DNA from 2 places in the Streptomyces sp. NPDC044061 genome. Region 1 is predicted to be linked to the other one. Evidence: riboswitches for the same ligand, from Rfam matches in the RefSeq annotation. Region 1 holds a riboswitch; the other holds the start of a gene.
What was found. Region 1 has a riboswitch for glycine ahead of gcvT (glycine cleavage system aminomethyltransferase GcvT). Riboswitches for the same ligand answer to the same signal wherever they lie in the genome.

Region 1 (5,562 bases):
CTCTGTCCTTCTTGAACCGGGTCCAGGCGATCTGTCCAAGGGAACGACCCTCGATCTGCCCCTTACCGGCACCCTCGAGCACAGCTTCCGGCTGTGCCTCGGCTGCCGCTCCGGTGGTCTCGATCGGTGCGGTCACAGTGACCCGACCCCTCTCGCCGGTGGTGACCGGCCTGCGCCTGCCGCGGTTTGCGGCTTTGTCGACTTGCTCGACATGAGGTCTCGACCTCGCGTCTGAGTCGCGAGTCTTCAGCGTGGCCGCGATCACCCGCCAGAGCTGACGGAGAAAGTATGCGCAACCGTGATGCTGTCCTGGGGATTCCGTTATCCGATCAGTGGGTAACGACTTCCGGACGGGGGGCAGTTGGGGCAGAACTGCTTTTTATGCGCTAATTCGGACGTATCGTCGCCCATCTACGCGCGCAGAAGCCCGTCGGACACATGGATTCTGCCGTACGGTCCAAGGACCGGACCACGCGGGCCGGTTGCTCAGTAGCCGCCGTGGACGGGCGGGTAGCCGTATCCGGCGGCCGGGGCCTGGGGCTGCGGCTGGGGCGCGGGCACGTGGGCCTCGCGGTCGTAGAACGGGCGGGCGTTGTCCCGCATCCACATCACGACCGGGTCGTAGTCGTCGGTCATCGCGACCGTGGACACCGGCAGCCCCTCCGGAACCGCGCCGACGGACTGCTGCATCATCGCGCGCACCGAGTCGACCGCGGCCGGCGAGGTGTCGTACACGTCCAGGCCGATGGCCAGGTACGGCGCCCCGAGCGCGGGCTGCACCCAGGCGCGGCGCAGGGAGCGCAGGGCCGGGGTGCGGTGGGCGTTCTGCGCGAGCATGGCGTAGAACTGGGAGACCTCGACGCCGGGTTCCGACAGGCTCAGCGGGCCGGCGGGCTGGCGGTCCAGGCCGGTGGCGATGCGGCGCAGGTCCAGCCAGGGGACGCCGACGCCGCCGCCCGGGGCGTGCGGGTTGAGCCAGAGCCCGTAGTGGTCGGGGTAGAGGGTGCGGGCGACGTCCAGTCCGTCGACCACCTCGTAGGAGCGGTTCCAGCCGCTCGCCGAGAGTTCCTGCGCGGAGGTCACACAGGGGGCGTAGCTGAAGCCTTCGACCTCCATGTTCCCGTACTGGGCGTCGGGTGAGCCTGCCTGGCCGTGCCACAGCAGCATCCAGATCTGGCCGGAGGAGGGAGTGGCGAGTGCGCGCAGCAGTGCCTCGTAGGCGTCGTAGCGCCCGGGGGTGACCTGGCGCAGCATGTGCTCGACGCTGCCGCTGTGGCTCGCGCTCACCTGTCGTACCGGCCCTTCTGGGAGTTGCCCCGCGTTTGGGGAACAGCTTAAGCGCCCAGTGGCTCAGGGCCTTGTGTTCGTTCGCGGGTGCGGGTTGTTCGTGGCCTGTCGCGCAGTTCCCCGCGCCCCCTCGGACCGGCTGCTCCCGCGTCGGCTTCTAGTGGGCGTGCTGGTAGAAGGGGCGGACGTTCGCCCTGAGCCAGTCGGCCACCGGATCCTGGGCCACGTCCAGGAGGACGAGGTTGACCGCCCACTTGACCGGGACTTTGCCGAGGGCCTTGCCGAGGGCTTCCAGGGGCAGGGCGCGCAGGTCTCCGTCCCACTGGGAGAGTTCCACGCCGACGAACATCACCGGGTCCGCCGTCTCGACGGCGGCGAGGCAGCGGCGGGCGGTGAGGACCACGCCGGTCTCGGCGAACTCGGCCGAGGCGGCGGTGAGGAAGTCGACCGGGTCGTCCTGCCAGTCCGGCTCGAAGAGGCGGACCCGGCCACCGGTGCCGGGGCCGTCCAGCGGGGTGCGGCCCGCGCGGCAGAGTTCGGCCACCGCCTCCGGCGGGAGCGGCACGCCGACGACACCGCCGGGGTTGACGGCGATCCCGGCCTGCGGGGGCAGGCCGCGGGCGAACTCCACCGCCGGGGCGACGGTGTACGACATGTGGGAGCCGGCCGCCTGGCGCAGCTGCTCCTCCGAGCTGAAGACCGGGACGTACACCTGGCCGTCGATCTCCATGCTGGGCAGGTCCAGCGGGCCGCTGTGCGGGCCGCCGCCGTTGGGCAGGGGTACCCAGACGAAGCTGCGGCCCAGGACCTCGAGGATCCGGCCGCCCGCCGAGGGCGTGCCGAGGGAGGCCGAGAGCACCTCCTCCAGCTCGTTGCCGGGCCAACCGCCGTGCGGGTGGGGGTGCGTCTGTGCGGGGAAGTCCGCGGGAAAGTCCGCCGGGAAGTCCATCTGCCTACCGCCTGCTGGGAACCATGCTGTGGATCCGAAGGCTAGCGGGTGTCTGTGACAGCGCCCGGTCCGGTCAGCCCGAGAAGCCGATGCGGTGCAGGACGTCCGCGGCGTCCCGGTCCATCAGCACCGCCGAGCCGCAGCCGGCGGGCAGCTCGCCCCGCTCCACGGCGCGCAGCAGACGGCCGGCCGTACGGCGGTGGCGGCGGAAGGCGTACCGGGACACTCCGCGGCCGCGCTCGCGCTGGCCCTCCCGGGCGGTCTCGGGCGTGACGTCGAGGAGGAGCAGGTGGAGGGTGCCGCCGCGGCGGCGGGCCTCGCGGGCCAGCCAGGCGCGCACCCAGGCCTGGGTGCCGCAGTCGTGCACGACGACCCCCTCGCCGGTGCGCAGGGCGCGGCGCAGTCCGGCGTAGTGGGCGAGGCGGACCAGGGGGCGGTAGAGCGCGTAGGGAAGGAAGCGGGGCGCCCGGGCGGCCCAGCGGTCGCGGGCGTCCTGGGAGTCGACGCGGTGGCCGGGCACCGCGCGGTGCATCAGCGTGGACTTGCCGCTGCCGGGCAGGCCGGTGACCACCACCAGGTCGCGGGGGCCGAACAGCAGGGTGCGCGGGCCGCGGCCGACGCGGTCGCGCAGGTCGCGCACGACCGGGGCCGGGCGGTCCGCGCAGCGCTCGCGAGCCGGGGCGGATGGCTGGTTGGGCACCGCGATGCCGTCGGTGGCGGCGTAGGCCGTCGTCCTGTTCACCGTGATCGTCCTCCCCTGGGGCTCGCCAGATCCCATGCCCTTCGAATGTAAAGAGAAGGTAATGCGCCGTGTCCAGTGGTTCGGTACGCGTACTGCCACAGGTCGGTTACAGATGCGGCCCTGACGGGTGGGGTCGTGGCGTGCAATGATGTGCGCGCCAACTGCATACCGGCCGTTTGAATCCGCGCGGGAGAGTTCCCAGCAGCTTCGCTGGGACGCCGAAGGAGCAAGTCCCTCCCTTGAATCTCTCAGGTCCCCGTTACCGCGCGGGCGAGGCACATCTGAAAAGCGGGCCGCTGCGACAGTGGCTCCACCCAAGGTGCAAGCCGTGACCACTCCTTGCGAGGATCATGGCGAACCTCTCAGGTTCCGATGACAGATGGGGAGGAACGTTCCTCGCCCGCCCCCATGCCTGCCCTGGGAGACGACCGACCGATGAGCAGTACCGAACCCACTGGACTCCGTCATACCGCGCTGGACGCGCTGCACCGCTCGCTCGGTGCGACGATGACCGACTTCGCCGGCTGGGACATGCCCCTGCGCTACGGCTCCGAGCGCGACGAGCACCTCGCGGTGCGCACCAAGGCCGGTCTCTTCGACCTCTCGCACATGGGCGAGATCACGGTGACCGGCGCCGACGCGGCCGCCCTCCTGAACCACGCGCTGGTGGGCAACATCGCCTCCGTCGGCGTCGGGCGCGCCCGCTACACCATGATCTGCCGGGCCGACGGCGGCATCCTGGACGACCTGATCGTCTACCGGCTCGGCGAGACCGAGTACATGGTCGTGGCCAACGCCTCCAACGCCCAGGTGGTGCTGGACGCGCTGACCGAGCGCGCCGAGGGCTTCGACGCCGAGGTGCGCGACGACCGGGACGCCTACGCGCTGATCGCGGTCCAGGGTCCCGAGTCCCCCGGCGTCCTGAAGTCCCTCACGGACGCCGACCTGGACGGCCTGAAGTACTACGCGGGCCTGCCCGGCACGGTCGCCGGCGTCCCCGCGCTGATCGCCCGCACCGGCTACACCGGCGAGGACGGCTTCGAGCTGTTCGTGAAGCCGGAGCACGCGGTCGAGCTGTGGCAGGCGCTGACCAAGGCGGGCGAGGGCGTCGGCCTGGCGCCGTGCGGCCTGTCCTGCCGGGACACCCTGCGCCTCGAGGCGGGCATGCCGCTGTACGGGCACGAGCTGAACACCTCGCTGACGCCGTTCGACGCCGGGCTCGGCCGGGTGGTGAAGTTCGAGAAGGAGGGCGACTTCGTGGGCCGCGAGGCGCTCCGGCAGGCCGCCGAGCGCGCCGCCGCCGCACCGCCCCGCGTCCTCGTCGGCCTCGTCGCCGAGGGCCGTCGCGTACCGCGCGCCGGGTACCCCGTCGTCGCGGGCGGCCAGGTGATCGGCGAGGTCACCTCCGGCGCACCCTCCCCCACCCTGGGCAAGCCGATCGCCATGGCGTACGTCGACGCGGCGCACGCGGCGCCGGGCACCGAGGGCGTCGGTGTGGACATCCGGGGGAGCCACGAGCCGTACGAGGTCGTGGCGCTGCCGTTCTACAAGCGCCAGAAGTAGACACTGGGCGCGGTCCGTCCCGGGACGTGACTCCGCGCACATTCACCTGCTCATCAGCAGTCCCAGCAGTCCCTCATTCACCAGCACTCCCCGCGTACAGGAGAATTCAGGCCATGAGCAACCCCCAGCAGCTGCGCTACAGCAAGGAGCACGAGTGGCTGTCGGCCGCCGAGGACGGCGTCTCGACGGTCGGCATCACCGAGTTCGCGGCCAACGCGCTCGGCGATGTGGTCTACGCCCAGCTCCCCGAGGTCGGCTCCACCGTCGAGGCGGGCGAGACCTGCGGTGAGCTGGAGTCGACGAAGTCGGTCTCCGACCTGTACTCGCCCGTGAGCGGTGAGATCACCGAGATCAACGAGGACGTCGTCAACGACCCGTCGCTGGTGAACTCCGCCCCCTTCGAGGGCGGCTGGCTGTTCAAGGTACGCGTCTCGGAGGAGCCGGCCGACCTGCTCTCCGCCGACGAGTACGCCGCCCACACCGCCGGCTGAGGAGTCGTAGCCGTATGACTGTCCTGAACACGTCCCTGCACGAGCTGGACCCGGAGATCGCCGCCGCGGTCGACGCCGAGCTCGGCCGCCAGCAGTCCACCCTGGAGATGATCGCCTCCGAGAACTTCGCGCCGCTCGCGGTGATGGAGGCCCAGGGCTCGGTCCTGACCAACAAGTACGCCGAGGGCTACCCGGGCCGCCGCTACTACGGCGGCTGCGAGCACGTCGACGTCGCCGAGCAGATCGCCATCGACCGGATCAAGGAGCTGTTCGGCGCCGAGTACGCCAACGTCCAGCCCCATTCCGGCGCCTCCGCGAACCAGGCGGCCCTGTTCGCGCTGGCCCAGCCCGGGGACACCATCCTCGGCCTGGACCTGGCGCACGGCGGCCACCTGACCCACGGCATGCGGCTGAACTTCTCCGGCAAGCAGTTCAACGTGGTCGCGTACCACGTGGACGTCGAGACCGGCCTGGTCGACATGGCCGAGGTCGAGCGGCTCGCCAAGGAGCACCGCCCGAAGGTGATCATC
Region 2 (5,562 bases), on a different contig from region 1:
CTGTCGGGGCGGACCATCGTGCTGAAGGTGCGGCGGTACGACTTCTCGACGCTGACCCGCTCCGAGACGCTCCGGGGGCCCACCGACGATCCGGCGGTGGTCCGGGAGGCGGCCGCGCGGCTGCTGGAGTCCGTGGACACCACGGGCGGGGTGCGGCTGCTCGGCGTGGGCGTCTCCGGGCTCGCCGACTACACCCAGGAGGACCTGTTCGCGCAGTCGGCACAGCCGTCGGGGCCGGAGGAGGCGCAGGAGACGGCGGTGGCCGAGGCCGTGCAGGAGCCGCCGGAGCCCGTCGAACGGCAGTGGCGAGCCGGGCAGGACGTGTGGCACGCCGAGTGGGGCCACGGCTGGGTGCAGGGCAGCGGTCTGGGCCGGGTGACCGTGCGCTTCGAGACGCCTCTGTCGGAGCCGGGGCGGGTGCGGACGTTCCGGGTCGAGGATCCCGCGCTGGAGCCGGCCGAGCCGCTGCCGCTGGTTCCGGTGACCGACTCCGCCCGCCCGCCGGTCGGGACGGGCCCGGAGGCGGATCAGGACTCCTCCGTGCCCGCGAGCTTGCCGAAGTCGTGGTCCGGGAAGGCGGGAGGCGGGGCCACGTCCAGGCCGTAGTGGTGATAGAGCTGGAGTTCCTGTTCGGGGGAGAGGTGACGGCCCACGCCGAAGTCGGGGGCGTCCTTGATGAGGGCGCGCTCGAAGGGGACCCGGAGGGCGCCCTCGATCAGCTCGCTCGGCTCCAGCGGGACGAAGGCGTCCCGGGAGAACAGGCCGGTGCGTATGGCCGCCCACTCCGGCACGCCCGTCGCGTCGTCGAGGTACACCTCGTCGATGGTGCCGATCTTGGTGCCATTGCGGTCGAACGCCTTGCGGCCGATCAGGTTGCGCGGATCGATGTCGGTCTGCACGGTCCCTCTCCCTCCACTTGGTCGCAACTCATCCGTAAGCACTACAAAAGAGCACATTCACGGAGGCGGCCACTCGAAGGCTCGGGCGTTGACCTCGCTGGTAGGCTGACAGCGGCTGCTGACCCCGTGCGGGAGAGTCCTCCGATCACCTCGGAGGCGCCGAAGGAGCAAATCCTCCCCGGAATCTCTCAGGCTCACGTACCGCACGGACGAGGTCACTCTGGAAAGCAGGGCGGGTGTCGACGGCTTCCGCTCTCACCGACGGTGAAAGCCGGGACGCTGGGGCGCCCGGTGAAGCTCTCAGGTTGAGATGACAGAGGGGGAGGCCGTCGGGGTATCCGTACCGGGGTGCCCCTCGAAGGTCGCGTCAGACCAGGAGGCCTCCGCAATGACCGCCCATCGCACCCCGCTCTCCGAGCTCGAAGCAGGCATTCCCTTCGAGCAGCGCCACATCGGGCCCGACCAGGAGGCGCGGGCCAAGATGCTCGCGCACGTCGGATACGGCTCCCTCGACGAGCTGACCGCCGCCGCGGTCCCGGATGTGATCAAGAACGCCGACGCCCTGGACCTGCCGGGCGCCCGCACCGAGGCCGAGGTGCTGGCCGAGCTGCGCTCGCTCGCCGACCGCAACCAGGTCCTCGGCTCCATGATCGGGCTCGGCTACTACGGCACCTTCACCCCGCCCGTCATCCTGCGCAACGTCATGGAGAACCCGGCCTGGTACACGGCCTACACGCCGTACCAGCCGGAGATCTCGCAGGGCCGTCTGGAGGCCCTGCTGAACTTCCAGACCATGGTCGCCGAGCTGGCCGGCCTGCCCACCTCCGGCGCCTCCCTGCTGGACGAGGGCACCGCCGCGGCCGAGGCGATGGCGCTGTCCCGGCGCATGGGCAAGAACAAGAAGGGCCTGTTCCTGATCGACGCGGACGCCCTGCCGCAGACCGTCGCCGTCATCGAGACGCGTGCCGAGCCGACCGGCGTGGAGGTGGTCGTCGCCGACCTCAGCGAGGGCATCCCGGCCGACATCGCCGCGCGCGAGATCAACGGCGTGCTGATCCAGTACCCCGGCGCCTCCGGTGCCGTACGCGACATCAAGCCTGTCATCGACCAGGCGCACGAGCTGGGCGCCCTCGTCACCGTCGCCGCCGACCTGCTGGCGCTCGCCCTGCTGACCTCCCCGGGCGAGCTGGGCGCGGACATCGCCGTCGGCACGACCCAGCGCTTCGGTGTGCCGATGGGCTTCGGCGGGCCGCACGCGGGCTACATGGCGGTGCACGAGAAGTTCGCGCGCAGCCTGCCCGGCCGGCTCGTCGGTGTCTCCGTCGACGCCGACGGGCACAAGGCCTACCGCCTCGCCCTGCAGACCCGTGAGCAGCACATCCGCCGCGAGAAGGCCACCAGCAACATCTGCACCGCGCAGGTGCTGCTCGCCGTGATGGCCGGCATGTACGCGGTCTACCACGGCCCCGAGGGCCTCCGGACCATCGCCCGCCGCACCCACCGCTACGCCACGATCCTCGCCGAGGGCCTGAAGGCCGGCGGTGTCGAGATCCTCCACGGCGCCTACTTCGACACGCTGACCGCGCGGGTGCCGGGCAAGGCCGCCGAGGTCGTCGCCGCCGCCCGCGACAACGGCGTCAACCTGCGTCTGGTCGACGCCGACCACGTCTCCGTCGCCTGCGACGAGACCACCAACCGCGCCCAGGTGGGTGCCGTCCTCACCGCCTTCGGCGTGGCGGGCGACATCGAAGCGCTGGACGCGACGGCCGCGGACACCCTGCCCGAGGGTCTGCTCCGCTCCGACGACTACCTCACCCACCCGGTCTTCCAGGAGCACCGCTCCGAGACCGCGATGCTGCGCTACCTGCGCAAGCTGGCCGACCGCGACTACGCGCTCGACCGCGGCATGATCCCGCTGGGCTCCTGCACCATGAAGCTCAACGCGACCACCGAGATGGAGCCGGTCACCTGGCCCGAGTTCGGCCAGCTGCACCCCTTCGCGCCCGCCGAGCAGGCCGGGGGCTACCTCACGCTCATCCACGAGCTGGAGGACCGGCTCGCCGAGGTCACCGGCTACGACAAGGTCTCGCTCCAGCCGAACGCCGGTTCGCAGGGCGAGCTGGCCGGCCTGCTGGCCGTACGCGGCTACCACCGGGCCAACGGTGACGAGCAGCGGACCGTGTGCCTGATCCCGTCCTCAGCGCACGGCACCAACGCCGCCAGCGCCGTGATGGCCGGCATGAAGGTCGTCGTCGTCAAGACCGCCGAGGACGGCGAGATCGACGTCGAGGACCTGCGCGCCAAGATCGAGAAGCACCGCGACGAGCTCTCCGTGCTGATGATCACCTATCCGTCCACGCACGGCGTCTTCGAGGAGCACGTCGCCGACATCTGCGCCCAGGTCCACGAGGCCGGCGGTCAGGTGTACGTCGACGGCGCCAACCTCAACGCGCTGGTCGGCCTCGCCAAGCCGGGCCACTTCGGCGGTGACGTCTCGCACCTGAACCTGCACAAGACCTTCTGCATCCCGCACGGTGGCGGCGGCCCCGGCGTCGGCCCGGTCGGGGTCCGCTCCCACCTGGCGCCCTACCTGCCGAACCACCCGCTGCAGCCGGAGGCCGGCCCCGAGACGGGCGTCGGCCCGATCTCGGCCGCTCCGTGGGGCAGCGCGGGGATCCTGCCGATCTCGTGGGCGTACGTCCGTCTGATGGGCGGCGAGGGCCTGAAGCGGGCCACGCAGGTCGCCGTGCTCTCCGCGAACTACATCGCCAAGCGCCTGGAGCCGCACTACCCGGTGCTCTACACCGGCCCCGGCGGCCTGGTCGCGCACGAGTGCATCATCGACCTGCGCCCGCTGACCAAGGCCACCGGTGTCAGCGTCGACGACGTGGCCAAGCGTCTGATCGACTACGGCTTCCACGCGCCCACGATGTCCTTCCCGGTGGCCGGAACGCTGATGATCGAGCCGACCGAGTCCGAGGACCTGGCCGAGCTCGACCGTTTCTGCGACGCCATGATCGCCATCCGCGCGGAGATCGAGAAGGTCGGAGCCGGCGAGTGGCCCGCGGAGGACAACCCGCTGCGCAACGCCCCGCACACGGCGCGGGCGCTCGGCGGGGAGTGGGAGCACTCCTACAGCCGCGACGAGGCCGTCTTCCCGGCCGGTGTCACGGTCGCCGACAAGTACTGGCCGCCGGTGCGCCGCATCGACCAGGCCTTCGGTGACCGCAACCTGGTCTGCTCCTGCCCGCCGCTGGACGCGTACGAGGACTGAGTGAGCCGCTGAGGCCCCCGCCCGGACCGCCGGGCCGGGGGCCTCTCCCGTTTCACACCCTTTCCAGCGCCACCTCGGTCGACTTGATCAGCGCGATCACGTCGGAGCCCACGAACAGCCCGAGGTCGGTGGCCGCGTCCTTGGTGATCACGGCGGTGATCTCTCCGCCGGCCACGGTGACCTTCACCGTCGCCATGACCGAGCCGAACTCCATGTGCGTGACCGCGCCGGGAACCTGGTTGCGGATCGACAGGCCCTCGTAGCTGCTGGTGGCGATCGAGACCTCCGTCGACTTCACCAGAGCGCGGACCGGGGAGCCCGGGGCGAGGCCGAGCGCTTCGACGGCCTCCAGGGTGATGGCCGAGGTGAGGTCCTGCCCGCCGTCCAGTCGGACCTTGACCGTGGCCATGACCTCTCCGGGGTGGACCTCGGTGACGGTTCCGGGGAGCTGGTTGCGGATGCTCAGTGTCATGGGCACCCACCGTAGAGCGCCCAGGCGTTCAGGCCGGGTATGCGTGGGTCTGGGTCGCTTTGACCGTCGCCCAGACAGCGGCGCCGGGGTGCAGGTCGAGCTCCGCCGCGGCGACCGTGGTGAGGTCGGCGGCGAGTGGGAGTTCGCCGGTGAGGTCGGCGCGGATCTGGTCGCCGTGGGTCTCCAGGCCGGCGACCTCGCAGCGCCACAGGTTGCGGGCGCTGGCACCGGTGGGCCGGTCCCGGAACAGGGTGACGGCGCCCGGCGGGAACGCGACGAAGACCGGCCCGGACAGCACCTCCGTGGTGGTGATCGCGGGTCCCGCGTCGAGCCGTACCGTGTGCCCCTCGGCGTGTCCGCGGTAGAGGTTGAGGCCGACGAGCTGCGCGATGTAGTCCGTGCGTGGATGGCGGGCGATGTCCGACGGCGTGCCCTCCTGGACGACCCGGCCGTGCTCGACGACGACCAGCCGGTCCGCGAGCACCATCGCGTCCAGCGGGTCGTGGGTGACCAGGACGGCGACCGCCTCGAACTCGGCCAGGTGGCGGCGGAGCTGGGCGCGGACCTCCAGACGGGTGCGGGCGTCCAGGGCCGCGAGCGGCTCGTCCAGGAGCAGCAGCCGGGGCCTGGTGGCCAGGGCGCGGGCGAGCGCGACGCGCTGGGCCTGGCCGCCGGAGAGGCGGCGCGGCTTGGCGCCGGCGTGGTCGGCGAGGCCCATGCGGTCCAGCCAGGCGGCTGCCTGGGCGCGCGCCTCGGCCTTGCCGACGCCGTGGCAGCGCGGGCCGAAAGCCACGTTGTCCAGCGCGGACAGATGCGGGAAGAGCAGGTAGTCCTGGAAGACGACGCCGACCGGGCGGGACTCGGGCGGGGTGCCTTCCAGGGAGGCGCCGTCCAGCCGCAGGCGGCCCTCGTCGAGG

Region 2: another riboswitch for glycine. It lies ahead of gcvP (aminomethyl-transferring glycine dehydrogenase); the one in region 1 lies ahead of gcvT (glycine cleavage system aminomethyltransferase GcvT).

The regions. Positions count from the first base shown of each region.
Region 1 covers NZ_JBWKFL010000016.1:69,722-75,283, reverse strand. Annotated here, with positions in the region: gene AC07CM_RS26030 (ABC transporter permease) at 1-136, opposite strand, end outside; gene AC07CM_RS26025 (enhanced serine sensitivity protein SseB C-terminal domain-containing protein) at 487-1,254, opposite strand; gene AC07CM_RS26020 (enhanced serine sensitivity protein SseB) at 1,445-2,236, opposite strand; gene AC07CM_RS26015 (AAA family ATPase) at 2,310-2,978, opposite strand; glycine riboswitch at 3,156-3,253, shown strand; glycine riboswitch at 3,254-3,367, shown strand; gene gcvT (glycine cleavage system aminomethyltransferase GcvT) at 3,414-4,541, shown strand; gene gcvH (glycine cleavage system protein GcvH) at 4,655-5,032, shown strand; gene glyA (serine hydroxymethyltransferase) at 5,047-5,562, shown strand, end outside.
Region 2 covers NZ_JBWKFL010000009.1:305,148-310,709, reverse strand. Annotated here, with positions in the region: gene AC07CM_RS17565 (DNA polymerase IV) at 1-606, shown strand, start outside; gene AC07CM_RS17560 (PRC-barrel domain-containing protein) at 528-899, opposite strand; glycine riboswitch at 1,019-1,113, shown strand; gene gcvP (aminomethyl-transferring glycine dehydrogenase) at 1,288-4,173, shown strand; gene AC07CM_RS17550 (TOBE domain-containing protein) at 4,226-4,645, opposite strand; gene AC07CM_RS17545 (ABC transporter ATP-binding protein) at 4,674-5,562, opposite strand, start outside.